3 linked regions of the Candidatus Palibaumannia cicadellinicola genome follow. The protein of the gene in region 2 interacts with the protein of the main gene of each other region in a pairwise test. Links are inferred from orthologs where the notes say so. Each region holds a gene or a part of one and is shown on either strand. Other genes may lie near its edges.

Evidence for each region. The genes of interacting proteins can lie anywhere in the genome.
Region 1: the proteins of rho (region 2) and hfq interact in binary tests that used the Escherichia coli proteins (3 or more experiments, as listed by UniProt). The link is inferred for Candidatus Palibaumannia cicadellinicola from one-to-one orthologs.
Region 3: the proteins of rho (region 2) and nusG interact in binary tests that used the Escherichia coli proteins (3 or more experiments, as listed by UniProt). The link is inferred for Candidatus Palibaumannia cicadellinicola from one-to-one orthologs.

Annotation. Positions count from the first base shown.
Region 1 is NZ_CP008985.1:671,952-675,536, forward strand. Bases 819-3,585 are described here. They hold hfq (RNA chaperone Hfq), read right to left. Parts: upstream 2,464-3,585; coding sequence 2,173-2,463; downstream 819-2,172. Other genes in these bases: hflK (FtsH protease activity modulator HflK), read right to left, coding at 819-1,916; miaA (tRNA (adenosine(37)-N6)-dimethylallyltransferase MiaA), read right to left, coding at 2,589-3,536; mutL (DNA mismatch repair endonuclease MutL), read right to left, coding at 3,529-3,585. Also shown: protease modulator HflC, read right to left, coding at 1-746; more of hflK, read right to left, coding at 753-818. UniProt on the Escherichia coli protein: RNA chaperone that binds small regulatory RNA (sRNAs) and mRNAs to facilitate mRNA translational regulation in response to envelope stress, environmental stress and changes in metabolite concentrations.
Region 2 is NZ_CP008985.1:234,618-242,956, reverse strand. What follows is about bases 5,491-8,339. They hold rho (transcription termination factor Rho), read left to right. Parts: upstream 5,491-6,209; coding sequence 6,210-7,469; downstream 7,470-8,339. Other genes in these bases: wecA (UDP-N-acetylglucosamine--undecaprenyl-phosphate N-acetylglucosaminephosphotransferase), read left to right, coding at 7,774-8,339; trxA (thioredoxin TrxA), read left to right, coding at 5,491-5,796. Also shown: ATP-dependent chaperone ClpB, read right to left, coding at 1-727; 23S rRNA pseudouridine(1911/1915/1917) synthase RluD, read right to left, coding at 785-1,747; outer membrane protein assembly factor BamD, read left to right, coding at 1,844-2,590; HTH-type transcriptional regulator HdfR, read right to left, coding at 3,980-4,804; IM45_RS01105 (MaoP family protein), read left to right, coding at 4,915-5,253; more of trxA, read left to right, coding at 5,470-5,490. UniProt on the Escherichia coli protein: Facilitates transcription termination by a mechanism that involves Rho binding to the nascent RNA, activation of Rho's RNA-dependent ATPase activity, and release of the mRNA from the DNA template.
Region 3 is NZ_CP008985.1:558,074-561,837, reverse strand. Bases 819-3,764 are described here. They hold nusG (transcription termination/antitermination protein NusG), read right to left. Parts: upstream 2,592-3,764; coding sequence 2,046-2,591; downstream 819-2,045. Other genes in these bases: tuf (elongation factor Tu), read right to left, coding at 3,095-3,764; secE (preprotein translocase subunit SecE), read right to left, coding at 2,592-2,981; rplK (50S ribosomal protein L11), read right to left, coding at 1,559-1,987. Also shown: rplL (50S ribosomal protein L7/L12), read right to left, coding at 1-253; rplJ (50S ribosomal protein L10), read right to left, coding at 287-787. UniProt on the Escherichia coli protein: Part of the processive rRNA transcription and antitermination complex (rrnTAC). The complex forms an RNA-chaperone ring around the RNA exit tunnel of RNA polymerase (RNAP).

The sequences.
Region 1 (3,585 bases), 440 kb from region 2 along the record:
GCTTCTTCCTGGCCCTGCGAACGATGACGACGAGCAACGGCCTCACGTTCAGCACGCATACGCTGATAGATAGCATCAAACACTTCGGTCGGCAAATTGATTTGCTTGATACGCACATCTACGACCTGAATACCCAACGCGGTCATACTATTCGAATTTACTGTAGCTGCAGCAGGTTGCAACCCCTTTGTTTCGCGCTCAACACGTGCTACCGCAGATGCTATCGCATTATCAGTCGCAGTCGATGGTAACTCATCGTCATCGCCAGAGGTACCATGATTAAGCGCTTCCCGTACGTCGGTCATGAGCTGATTACGTGAGTCGGTCACAATACCCTTGACATGCAGCCTACCTAATTCGGAACGTAAGCGATCAGAGAATTTACGTTTGAGTAGCACTTCGGCCTGTGAAACATCACCACCACCAGTAGCAAGATAATAACGACTAAAGTCACTGATACGCCACTTAATATAGGAGTCAACGATGAGATCTTTTTTTTCCATCGTGACAAAGCGATCTGCCTGATTTTCCATAGTTTGAATACGCGCATCTAGGTTTTTTACCGTTTCAATTAAAGGAATCTTAATATGCAAGCCCGGATTATAAATGAGTGGTTTGTGATAGCTATCGCGTAGTACTTTACCGAAGCGCAAAACGATACCACGTTGTCCTTCTTGAACAACGAATAGTGATGCGTACAACATTAAACAAATTATGACCACAATTAGTGTTAAAGGCTTACGCATTAGTTACTATCTCCCTTTGCTGTTGGCATTATCGCGCTGTATATTAGCCTTGCGCTGGTTAATAACTGTCTCACTATCTTTGTTGCCGGCTGTGGGTAACCGCATTAAATTAAACGCATCGCTGTCCTGAACATGTTTGTTATTATCAGTCAAATGATGGCGTAACATATGGTCTAGCGGTAGCATCATTAAGTTATTACTGCTTTTTTCGTTGACTATAATTTTATTAGTGTTGCTTAGCATATGCTCCATAGCATCGATATATAGACGTTCGCGTGTGATTTCTGGTGCAGCCTTATACTCAGGCAACACCTTAGCGAAACGCTGAACTTCACCTTGTGCCTCTAGTATCGTGCGTGCTTTATAAGCACGACCCTCTTCCAAGATGCGCTGCGCTTGACCGTTAGCTCGAGGTTGTACCTCGTTAGCATAAGCTTCTGCTTCGCGAATATATTGTTGTTCGTTTTCGCGCGCAGCGATGGCATCATCAAAAGCTGCTTTTACCTCTTCTGGGGGCCGTGCCGCTTGAAAATTAACGTCTAACAAGGTTAGACCCATATTATATGGTTGAATGGTATCCTCTAGAACACGCTGAGTATCACTGCGTACTACAGTACGGCCTTCCGTAAGAATAAGATCCATCGTATATTTACCGATAACGCCGCGCAAGGCGCTATCGGTAGCCTGACGCAGACTTTCGTCAGCGTCGGTCACGCTAAAAAGATAACGTTCTGGATCCGTAATACGATACTGCACATTCATTTCCACGCGTACTACGTTTTCATCTGAAGTAAGCATTACACCCGAAGCAGCCAATTCTCGTACTGACTCCACATTGACCGGAGTTACTATATCGATAAAGGTCGGCTTCCAGTTCAGGCCTGGATTCACTAGATGGTAAAATTTACCAAAGCGAAGTACCACGCCCCGTTCGGCCTCTTTAATGGTATAAAAACCGCTGCCGGACCAGATTAATATTAATGTTATTAGCACAATATACAGGCTACTTTTCCCAGGCATACCATGATGACCGAATCCGCTTAATTTATGACTTAACTTACGAAAAATCTCATCTAAATTAGCAGAACTATTATAATTTCCATTATTATTATTACTACTTCCCCACGGGTCGCGGTCATGTCCGTGATTACCGGGCTGATTCCACGCCATGTTTTAGCTCCATTTTACGATTGATAAAAATTGCTATGTGGTCGGCTCTAGGTGGTAAGTGCTGATCATAGCTCGTCATGTATGTCATCCACTAGTAGTGATCTCTGTGCCATTGACTATCGTGTTGTTTTCCTTTAATAAAACTAGATGACCAAGTAGTGAGGGCTATTGTTTTGGCTAGTTAGCTTTAAATAGTTAAATTTTAGGATAAAGCTAAAGCACCATTAAATAGCAAAATATAAATTATTCACACGTGCTATTCAGCATCATAATTTTCCGGTACAGGATTATTACCATAATAATAATGACTAGAGCAGCCACTCAGGTTGTTATTGTGATGTGACACAGCGCGCGACGGAACCACAGTTGATATAGCGTGCTTATAAATCATCTGACTGATCGTATTTTTAAGCAAAATGACAAACTGGTCGAAAGACTCAATTTGGCCCTGTAGTTTAATACCATTCACTAAATAAATAGAAACCGGAACGCGTTCCCGACGCAATGCGTTTAAGAACGGATCTTGTAAAGATTGCCCCTTAGCCATTCTATCTTTTCCTTACTTGACTTACTTATAATAAGAACCATGTAGCTTTCAATCAAATAACCGATGTAACAAAGCGCGTTTAGTACTCTTTATTTTGTACTGTACTATCACCTGTGGTTAATAAATCAACCAGTATATGCACCCATCACTTGTAATACTCTGTTAAGAGCTGTGTCAGGTTGCTCACTATCTAGCCAGTTGACAGCTGGCCAACCCCGCAACCAGGTCATTTGGCGCTTGGCAAGCTGTCGTGTTGCAGAAATACTACGAAATACCATATCATCATAATCTGTTTCTCCGGCTAGGTATGACCATATCTGACGGTAGCCAACGCAACGGATGGATGGCATGTCTTGATTCAGATCATTACGTGCAAAAAGCATACTGACTTCATTTTCAAATCCATCATTTAACATCTGATGAAATCGCCGTACGATACGCTGGTGTAGCAAGAAGCGATTAAATGGCACCAGAGCAAATTGATGCACTTGATACTTTAACGCATCACCAGATATTTTATTCATTTCCGTTATAGTGTTACCTGAAACTAAAAAAACTTCTAGTGCTCGGGATACTCTATGTGAATCATTCGGATGAATACGATTTGCAGCTCTAACATCAATTTCTTGTAATTTCCGGTGTAACGCTGCCCATCCTGTAGTTTTGGCCTCATGTTTAATGCGTATACGTATTTCATTATTAGCCTTAGGCAATGGGGATAATCCATTTAGCAATGCTTTGAAGTAAAGCATTGTTCCACCTACAAGCAATGGTATACGTCCTGCTGCGGTTATATCAGCCATTTCATCAAGTGCATGACGGCAAAAATCTGCAGTTGAATATGGTTCTGCTGGATCGCAGATATTGATCAGCCTGTGTGGTGCCTGCGTCAGTACATAACTGTCTGGCTTCGCAGTACCAATATCCATGCCGCGATAAATCAGCGCTGAATCAACACTGATAATTTCAACCGGTAACTGCTGGTATAGTTTAACCGCTAATGCAGTTTTACCAGATGCTGTTGGTCCCATAAGAAATATAGCTATAGGTAGGCGACTGCAATGCTTAGTCATAGTTCAAGGCTTTTATGGCAGTTTCAATATTAAGTGTAACCATAAGTCC
Region 2 (8,339 bases):
CCATGTCCAGCGATAGTACCCTATTATTTTTTAGTCCTTCGGGAACCTCACCGTTCACGATGCGTTGGGCAAGCCCTTCTACGATTGCAGTTTTACCAACCCCAGGTTCGCCGATTAGTACGGGATTGTTTTTAGTACGCCGTAGTAAAACCTGAATGGTACGGCGGATTTCTTCGTCACGACCTATAACAGGATCTAGTTTCCCCTGTTCCGCGCGTTCAGTGAGATCAATAGTAAATTGGTTTAATGCTTGAAGCTGATTTTCTATATCTGGAGCATTTACTTGCTGCCCATTACGCATGTGATCTATAGCTTGGGTAATAGATATTGTAGTGGCACCAGCCGATTTGAGTAATTCTGCTAAGGTACCATGCGACTCAATTGATGCTAGTACAAAAAGCTCAGATGAAATAAAACTATCAAAACGTTTTTGCGCAAATTGTTCACATAAATTAAATACACGTACTAAATCTGGCGATGGTTGTACGTTGGCGCTAGTACTTTTTTCCTGCGGTAATCGCTTGCAGGCTTGTTCCACTGCTATAATTAATTGTGAGATATTAACACCTGCATACTGCAGTAACTGGCATAAGGTACTACCTTCCTGCTTGAGCAAAATCACCATGACGTGTAAAGGTTCTATGAATTTATTAGCACGCCTCATAGCTAATGACTGAGCGTCGACTAGGGCTAGTTGAAATTGATTAGTTAAACGATCCAGACGCATAATGCCTCCTACTACTGGTAAAAATAGTCACAATGGAGATTTCATATAACAGTTAGTTCATGTCAACCTAAATTTTTCAGTATCAGCTTTCAGTGCATTCACTAACTCGACCATATCTTGCGGTAACGCTGCATGCCACTCCATCTGAAGAACAGTGATAGGATGGTATAATCGTAGCATAGTCGCATGTAGCGCTTGGCGATCGAATCGGCGCAATACTTCCATTTCCATGGTATCTTTACGTATGTACTTACGGCAGTTATATTTTTGATCTCCTACCAAAGGGTGGTTGATATAGGCCATATGTACTCTAATCTGATGAGTACGGCCGGTTTCTAACCTTAGCCGCAACCTAGTATGGGCGTGAAAATGTTCCATGATGCGGTAATGCGTCACCGCTGGTTTACCTAACGGATGCACTGTCATATGTGTGCGTTTGGTTGCATGGCGGGCAATAGGTTGTTCTACAGTGCCGCCGGCAGTTATGGTGCCAATAGTTATTGCTTCGTATTCACGGGTAATATTCCGTGCCTGTAATAAATCCACTAATCTAGTCTGCGCCGGCACAGTTTTGGCTACTACCATCAAACCTGTGGTATCTTTGTCTAATCGGTGGACGATGCCTGCACGCGGCACATCTATGATCGGTGGATAATAATACAGCAAAGCATTAAGTATAGTACCGTCGGTATTACCAGCGCCTGAGTGTACTACCATATCTCGCGGTTTGTTTATGACAATAATATCATCATCCTCATACACAATATTCAACGTAATATTCTGCGGTTTCCAGTGCTGCTCATTTTCCATCACCATAGATACTTCAATTTTTTCACCGCCGAGTATTTTCTTTTTTGGAACTACAGTGACCCTACCGTTTACCTTAACTTGACCATTTAATATCCAATTTTTAATTCTAGATCGCGAATGATCATAGAATAATTTGACCATAACGTGATCTAAACGTTGCGCGAATGGTGCATGATTCACATTTCCAGTAAGATATCGATCTTGCGCCATATTGAAGTCTCTTCATTAAAGTCATGCTGTGTTATACATAGAGTTACTATGACACAATATAACACTTTGAAGAACACGTTAAAACTTATAAACTGAATGATGCACATAAAATATTTAGTTACAGTAGCAACACTAAGCATGATCTTAGTTAATTGTTCCAGTAACACAAATGCAGTTTTTAATCATATACCATCAGAAGTTTATACCTCAGCGCGGCAAAAACTACAGGATGGCTACTATAAGGAAGCCATCAAAGAACTGGAAATACTTGATAACTACTATACGTTAGGTACCTACACGCAGCAGATACAACTTGATTTAATATATACTTACTATAAATTATATGAACTAAAAATGTCGCAAATTATTATTAATCGTTTTCTACATACGAATCCTAACCATCCAAATATTGACTATGTGCTCTACATACGTGGTCTTATTAATATGGTGTTGGATGAAAGTGCATTACCTAAATTATTATTTGTTGGTTTTAATAACTCTGAACAGAATCCAGAATATGCTCATGCAGCTTTTCGTGATTTTTACCAACTCATTTATTATTATCCCTATAGCCAGTATGCTATAGATGCCAAGAAACATTTTATTTATCTTAAAGATCGGCTAGCTAAGTATGAGCTGTCGGTCGTTAAATACTATCATAAAAGAGGAGCTTATATCGCAGTAGTAAATAGAGTTGAGCAAATGTTACGTCATTTTCCTGATACCAATTCTACATACCAAGCACTACCGTATATGGAAAATGCTTACCAACAATTGCAACTTAACGGCCAGGCTGAAAAAGTTGCGAATATTATTCGTAACTTTTTTTCCAGCAATCTATAGATTAATAGAATCGATAGTTTTTAATCTTTATGCTCTTTAGCATATCCTCACGATAGCTGCATGATAGTATATATGTAGTACATACATTATATTTTATACTCATAGACATGTATCTAGTTTTACACGGTCGTAGAACTAACTACAGTTCACGATGCAATTCACGTAGCATATGGTCAGTCGTATGCCAATCTATGCAGGCATCAGTTACTGACACACCGTAACGCATTTGGTTCTGTGGTAATTCTGAAGACTGATTTCCTGAGTAAATATTACTTTCTATAATTAAGCCTATAACCGAACTATTGCCCGCTTTAATCTGCGCGAGTACAGACTTTACTACGTCAATTTGACGGCGATAATCTTTATTAGAATTACCGTGGCTACAATCGATGATCAGCGCTGATGACACACCAGCCGAAGCCATCTGCTTTTCACAATCTGCGATATCTCGCGGGTGGTAATTAGGCTGGTTACCACCACGTAAGATGATATGACCGTCTGGATTACCATTAGTCTGTAATAAGCAGATCCGACCAGCCTGATTAATTCCCATAAAGCGGTGCGCTATCGCGGCTGCACGAATCGCATTTATCGCAGTAGTCAGGCTACCGTCGGTACTATTTTTGAAACCTACCGGCATCAATAAGCCTGAGGCCATCTCGCGGTGAGTTTGGGATTCTGTGGTACGTGCGCCTATAGCCGACCAACTGAATAAGTCACCAAGATACTGGGGAACATTCGGGTCCAGCGCTTCAGTGGCTAGCGGGAGCCCTATTTTTACTAGTTCTAGCAACAAACCACGAGCCATCTTAAGCCCAACTTCTACATCACAAGATCCGTCCATATAAGGATCGCTAATAAGACCTTTCCAGCCAAAAGTAGTCCTAGGCTTTTCAAAATAGACCCGCATTACAAGATATAGTCTCTGGCTTAATTCAGAGGATAAAATTTGCAAACGATAGGCATAATCAAGAGCTGCATCGATATCGTGGATAGAACATGGACCACATACCACTAGCAAGCGAGGATCACGGTGGTGAATGATATCAGAGATTATCTGACGTGACTCGATAACTGATCGTTTTGTTGCATTACTGAAAGGAAACAAAATTTTTAATTGTTCTGGTGTAATCATCACTTTTTCATCGCTAAGAGAGACATTATCGCGAAGGTTTTGAAGACTACTACTTTCCTTATCGCTGTAAGATTAATGTTTATATATTGCGAACGTATATTATAAGCGTATACCTTAACAGCAAAAGTTATGTTTTCAATCTATGCCTCGAAATAAATTACTACTATTGGTAGTTTGGTATCTAGGAGGGAGTAGTACGTTGCGGAATAAAAGAAGAGAGATAGACCAATAATACGTAGTCATCGCAGTTTAATTTAAATAATAGGGGTTTTCAGCAGTTGCCGTATTAACGGGCGTTGGTCGCTGTTTTGTAGCCAGACAGCGTACAATGGTCTAACCACTGATGGCACTTCACGAATTGGCTGTAAATCTGGCCAGCTATGGGCCCAATGACTTGGTAAAAAAGCACAAGCACCGGTAGCTGGTAGCAATTGACGTGTTAGTTGCGCTGAACTCGTTATCATCAGCGGCGCTCGTTGGTTTACCAGTAACCTGCTTTCATGATAATGAAAATCGTTACCCCATTCTAACTGAATATAAGGACGCTGACTACTGACGAATGTGGTACTGGCGGCAAACAGCGTTAAGGAAAAACTACCCAACTGCTGGCTAGTTAATTCCTCTATCTTTGGCGCTTCAGTGGTAATTAGTAAATCTAATTGCCGCTTATGCTGTTCTTTTATCAATCCTTGATGTCCTAGTAGTGCTACACGCGCTTCTAGATGTAGTTCTGGCCTTTTATGATAGATATTTAGTAACCACTCTCCCAACCAAGCCTCCCACAGTGAGGCGCTTGCACCTATGGAGAGCCAGTCTTGCTGCAACGATTGGGTTACTTCTTGTTTAGCGACTTGCCAGGTAAACATTAGGTTTTGCGCATAAGGTAGCAGCCTTTCTCCTGCACCTGTAAGGCAGATATTATGGCGATGACGAGTAAATAAACTTACCCCTAGTTGTGTTTCTAGCTTATGTACGCGGAAGCTCACCGCAGATGGAGTTAAGCAAAGTACTTCAGCGGCCCGGCCGAAATGTTTAGTGCGGCTTACTTCTAAAAAAGTTTTAAGTAATTCTATGTTCACGATGCTCTCCAAAAAATTTTATCGTGATGATTAAAATGTTTTGTTTTACAGAACGTCAAGCCTAACTAATACTCCGGGCCATAAATAAAAAAAAGATAGGAGCGTGTAATATGGTAGAGAGTTTTTTTACGACTAATCGTTATTTCGATAACCAAAATTATCCTCGTGGCTTCTCACGTCATGGTCATTTTACTATTAGGGAAGCGCAATTACTGGAACGTTGCGGTAATGCTTATTATGATTTAGATAGTGGTAAACGTAAGCCTATTACTGATGATGAACGTAAATTTGTCGCAGTATGCCATGGTCAACATGTACCATCTAATGAGCATGAAAAAGTATGGTTAAAATATATGGCACACACCCGTCGTCCTAAACGTTTTCATACCCTATCGGGTGGTAAGCCACAGATGGATGTCGTCGAAGACTACACCGACAGCGAAGATTAAGAAAAATACTAAAGACTATTATGTAATGTAATATACTTTTAGGTCAAATAACTTTGATTCTCTGCAAGATGTTAGTTACTAGAACAGGTAAGACCAATGAGATGGAATAAACCCATTGAAGAAGCAAAAGTTTTTAATATCGTAGAATAATACTAATTATTGATTGCATTTATTGTCAGTCATTGATTAAATAGTAATGAATTTTGAGGAGTCAAAATGAAAGAACAGATAATAAATCTTAGTCAAGATTGCTTCGAAAAAAAAGTACTACAAACCGAGGGATTATTCCTAGTTGATTTTTGGGCAGAATGGTGTGGTCCCTGTAAGAATATAGCACCTATTCTAGCAGAAATTGCTGAGGAATTCAAAGGAAAGCTTCTCGTAGCAAAATTGAACATTGATGAAAATCCTACTATAGCGCCTAAGTATGGTATTCGCAGCATTCCTACCCTTTTGCTCTTTCGTAACGGCGAAGTAGTCGCCACCAAAGTAGGCGCCTTATCTAAAGGACAACTTCAAGAGTTCCTGAACGCAAATATTTAAGCGGTGTCAGGGTAGCGTACTCATATTTATTTGCGTTACTTATATTTACTACTCGACTTCTATTGAGAAACATGCTAATCTGAAAATTTCACTATCTAGTGAAATTTATGCTTTACTCTCAAAATGACCAGGGATGGCATCAAGCCAAGCAGACGAGATAAAATCTCATCATGATTTATTCTTTATTATGAGGCACTTTTTATCTCAGTCTTCTTTTTATTATTATGATTTTTGGATGAAATCTCATCATGATTTATTCTTTATTGTGAGGCACTTTTTATCTCAGTCTTCTTTTTATTATTATGATTTTTGTATGAATGGCTATTATTATCGCAATAAGTAATTTACTTTACACTGCCATCCCATCCACAATATTAGTTCGAGATATACCCCGAGTTTAAGAACCCACCATTATGAACCTTACCGAATTAAAAAATACGCCAGTTTCGGAGTTAGTCACAATCGGCGAGAAGATGGGGCTCGAAAACCTAGCCCGCATGCGTAAACAAGACATCATCTTCGCCACACTTAAGCAACATGCAAAAAGTGGAGAAGATATCTTCGGCGATGGCGTACTGGAAATACTGCAAGACGGATTTGGCTTTTTGCGCTCTGGTGACAGTTCTTACCTAGCCGGTCCGGATGATATATATGTTTCCCCCAGCCAGATTCGCCGTTTTAACCTGCGTACCGGCGATACTATTTCTGGAAAGATTCGTCCGCCAAAAGAAGGCGAGCGCTATTTTGCGCTGTTGAAGGTAAACGAGGTAAACTACGATAAGCCAGAAAATGCCCGTAATAAGATTTTATTTGAAAATCTGACGCCATTACACGCTAACTCGCGTCTACGCATGGAGCGTGGAAATGGTTCGACGGAAGATTTGACGGCCCGTGTACTAGACTTGGCATCACCTATTGGACGTGGTCAACGTGGTTTAATAGTAGCACCGCCGAAAGCAGGTAAAACAATGCTGATGCAAAATATTGCACAAAGTATTACCTATAACTATCCTGACTGCGTACTAATGGTCTTGTTAATAGACGAACGTCCAGAAGAAGTAACAGAAATGCAGCGGTTAGTTAAAGGTGAAGTGATAGCGTCAACATTTGACGAGCCAGCTACGCGCCATGTGCAAGTAGCCGAAATGGTGATCGAGAAAGCAAAGCGCCTCGTTGAGCACAAAAAAGATGTCATCATCTTGTTAGATTCTATTACACGTCTTGCGCGCGCCTACAATACTGTAGTCCCTGCTTCAGGCAAAGTTTTGACAGGTGGTGTAGATGCTAATGCCCTGCATCGTCCGAAACGTTTCTTTGGTGCAGCACGGAATATAGAAGAGGGTGGCAGTTTGACCATTATTGCTACTGCGCTGATTGATACTGGTTCAAAGATGGACGAAGTAATTTATGAAGAATTTAAAGGTACTGGTAACATGGAATTACACTTGTCGCGTAAAATTGCCGAGAAGCGTGTTTTCCCGGCTATCGATTACAACCGGTCTGGTACCCGTAAAGAAGAATTGCTTACTACTCAGGAAGAACTACAGAAGATGTGGATTTTACGTAAAATAATCCATCCGATGGGTGAAATCGACGCAATGGAATTCTTGATGAATAAATTAGCGATGACTAAAACGAATGATGAATTCTTTGATATGATGAAACGCTATTAAGTAATCAAAACTAAGGGTTGCGCCACGTAATCACGTGGCGTTTTTCATTCCTGTACTAGTCAGTCAACTCACTTGATGATACTTAACGCTTTAGTAGGTAAACTTTTTTTAATTTCTGATTGTGATTAAATGCTGATGTTAAGATCTACATGCTTAACGGAGATTCCAGTGGAAAATCAAGAGATAACAAAATCCCTATTTTATTGCCATACCGTATAGTGACGCTTGAGGCATCGGGACAGTAGTTGGTAGTTGAGTGAGGCATAAACCACAGTGAACGGCCCGATTAATAGAGCTTTTTATTGTGAATATACTCAAGATAAGTACTGATTTTGTAAAAATTTTTATTTTTTCTTTACTGTTTTTATTTTTCGTACGCAAAGTAGCAAAAAAAGTAGGTCTCGTTGATAAACCAAACTCTCGCAAATGCCACCAAGGGCAAATACCTCTAGTAGGTGGTATTTCTATTTATGCTGGTATATGTTTTACGTTTTTATATATATATAACAACCATGGTATTCCCCACATGGTGCTTTACCTAATATGTGCAGCTGTATTAGTCATAACAGGTGTTATCGATGACCGTTTTGAGATCAACGTAATAACGCGCGCCATAATTCAGGCGCTTGTTGCTGTGGCGATGATGATATTCAGCGGTAGCTATATCAAAAGTTTTGGTTATATATTCGGTCCATGGGAGATGGTTCTGGGACCATTTGGTTATTTGGTCACCCTATTCTCCTTCTGGGCTGCGATTAATGCCTTTAATATGGTGGATGGCATCGATGGTCTACTCGGTGGTCTCTCCTGTGTGTCACTTGGGGCGATGGGTATTTTACTATATATCGATAATAACCAAAGCTTAGCGCT
Region 3 (3,764 bases), 320 kb from region 2 along the record:
TTGCTTCTTTTAAGCCCAGACCAAGAGCGCTTCGTACTGTTTTGATAACAGAAACTTTGTTACTACCAATAGCTCTAAGTACCACTTCAAACTCAGTTTGTTCTTCAACAGCCTCAATAGTACTGGGAGTCACAGCTACATTAGCAATAGAGGAAACACCAAATTTTTCTTCCATCATAGAAATTAGCTTAGTAACATCTAAAATAGACATTTCGGCTACGGCGTCTAAAATTTGTTCTTTAGTGAGTGACATAGCAATTTTTCCTAAAATAAGGTAAATGTTTTTTTACGCCGCTTTTTGTTTCTGATGCGATAGTGCCATCAAAATGCGAGCTAGTTTTCCTAAAGATGCTTCTTTTAGAGTAAACATCATATTTGCAATTGCTTCTTCGTAAGTTGGCAGAGTAGCTAATTGATCTATCTGTGACCCCGGAATAATTCTACCTTCAAAAGCTGCTGCTTTAATATGAAATGTTGTATTATCTTTAGCAAAACTTTTAAAAAGACGGGCAGCTGCACCCGGATGTTGAGTAGAAAATGCAATTAAAGTGGGCCCAAAAAAAGTTTCTTTTAAAGATGCAAAATGAGTATTTTCAACAACGCGATACATCATCGTGTTACGAACAACAAGCATATTGACGCCCATTGTACGACCTGCTGTACGTAGTTTGGTCATTTCATTTACTGGAATACCACGGTAATCAGCAACAACAGCAGATAGTGCATCTTTAGCTAATTTTTTTACTTTAGCAACAATCGCTTGTTTATCCTGCAGATTGAGTGCCATGAGATTTTTCTCCTGGATTAAGCCTAGAAGATGGGTCAAATGTTAAATATAAAAATTAAGGACTAACTTGATTCACTATCGATAAGCTAGATTTATCAATGGTTAAGCCAGGTCCCATGGTTGTTGATAAACAAACTTTTTTATATAAACACCTTTAGTCTGTATTGGTTTGTCTTTTTTAAGTGCCATCAACAAAGCTTCTAAGTTTTCTTTTAATTTATTCGATTCAAAATCTACTTTACCGATGGTCGTATGAATAATACCGTTTTTATCATTATGGTAACGTACCTGACCAGCTTTAATCTCTTTTACCGCTAAAGAAATATTATTAGTAACAGTACCTACTTTAGGATTAGGCATCATACCGCGTGGACCTAAGATCTGTCCTAATGGGCTCACTATGTACATAGTATCTGGAGATGCAACAACAACATCAAAATCTAATTGGCCTTTTTTTATTTGTGCAGCTAAATCTTCCATACCAACTACATCAGCACCTGCAGTTTTAGCTGCTATAACATTGATACCCTGCGCAAAAACTGCTACACGGAGACTACGACCAGTACCATGCGGTAGTACCGTTGCACCACGGATATTTTGATCTGATTTACGTGCATCGATACCAAGTATTACCGCTACATCAATACTCTCTATAAACTTTACTATAGCAACATTTTTTAATAAGGTAATAGCATTATATATATTATGTTCTTTAGTAGAGTTAATTTGATCACGAATTATACGCATACGCTTGGTGATTTTAACCATATTTTAACCTTCTACTACCAGACCCATAGAAAAAGCAGTACCTATAATGGAACGATACATAGCTTCGACATTACTACTGTTCATATCTGCAGCTTTGGTTTCAGCAATTTCACGAACTTGAGAATGAGTTACTTTACCAACTTTCTCTATTTTTGCTTGACTAGAACCAGACTTAATACCAGCTGCTTTTTTTAATAAAATCGCAGCTGGTGGAGTCTTAGTAACAAAAGTAAACGAACGATCAGAGTAGACAGTAATAACAACAGGAATTGGCAAACCTTTTTCAAAAGACTCCGTTTTAACGTTAAAATGTTTACAAAATTCCATAATATTAACGCCTTGCTGACCTAAGGCTGGACCTACTGGTGGACTAGGATTTGCCATACCTGCAGCAATTTGAAGTTTTACATACGCTTGTATTTTCTTGGCCATTTTGATTTCCTATTTAAGCGACTTAATTCAGCTCTTTAATCAATTAGAGAGCTTGAGCTTAACCTTTTTCTACTTGACCAAAATCTAGTTCTACAGGAGTAGCGCGACCAAAAATAGAAACTGATACTTTTAAGCGACTCTTCTCATAATCTACTTCTTCTACTACTCCATTAAAGTCAGCAAATGGTCCATCATTAACACGTATTAATTCTCCTGGCTCAAATAGTGTTTTAGGACGTGGCTTATCACCTATTTGTTGTAGACGATTCATGATCGCATGAACCTCTTTATCGCTAATAGGTGCAGGACGATCTGATGTACCGCCGATAAAACCCATGACACGCGGTACACTCCGTACTAAATGCCAACTACTATCATTCATTACCATTTGTACTAACACATAACCAGGAAAGAATTTCCTTTCACTTTTACGACGTTGGCCACAACGAATTTCAACAACTTCTTCTGTTGGTACCATAACTTCCCCAAAAAATTTTTTTGTAGCATGTAATTTAATATATTCACGAAGGGATTGTGCTACTCGTCCCTCCAAACCGGAAAACGCTTGAACTACATACCAGCGTTTTTGAGAATCTTCGGACATCTAGAACCTCAGGCTGGTAATAAAAGATACCATACTGACTAGAAAACTATCTAGCCCCCAAAGAATAAGTGACATTAATGTAGTAACTATAGCTACTATTAAAGTGGTATAGAAAGTTTCTTGGCGAGTTGGCCAAATAACTTTACGTACTTCAATACGTGCTTCACGTACAAACATAATCATTAACTTACCTTGCTCAGTCATTAGAGCAACAATACCTGTAATAGTAATTATAAAAAAGATAGCTACTATTCGTAATATCAAGCTTAAATCTCGATAAAAATAATTACCTACAATAGCTATTATTAATAATAAAATTACTATGAACCATTTTACTATTTCTTGGATACGTTTTTTTTCTTTTTCTAGAGCTTCGGTATTAGAAATCATAAATACTAATACCTATAACATAATTTTAATAAACATAGCTTAATTTTAGCTCATCAATTTAATTGATTATATATATTATATATATATTTAATTTTTTATAAGATTAAAACTATTTACTCGATAATGTTAGTAACAACACCGGCACCAACGGTATGACCACCTTCACGGATAGCAAATCGTAATCCTTCATCCATAGCAATAGGAGCAATTAAATTAACAATCATTTTAATGTTATCACCAGGCATAACCATTTCAACATCTTTTGGTAATTCAATAGTACCTGTTACATCAGTAGTACGGAAGTAAAATTGTGGGCGATAACCTTTAAAAAAAGGAGTATGACGTCCACCTTCCTCTTTATTGAGAATATAAACTTCTGATGTGAATTTAGTATGTGGTTTAATTGATCCTGGTTTAGCTAATACCTGACCACGTTCTACATCATCACGTTTTGTTCCACGGAGCAAAACACCAATATTCTCACCAGCACGTCCTTCATCTAATAATTTACGAAACATTTCAACACCTGTACAGGTAGTTTTCGTAGTATCTTTAATACCAATAATTTCTACTTCTTCACCAACTTTAAGAATACCACGCTCTACACGACCTGTTACTACTGTACCACGACCTGAAATAGAGAAAACATCTTCAATAGGTAATAAAAATGATTTATCAATCGCACGTTCTGGTTCAGGAATATAACGATCTAGTGCTTCAGATAATTCAATGATTTTTGAAGTCCAATTCTCATTATGTTCTAATGCTTGTAATGCAGAACCA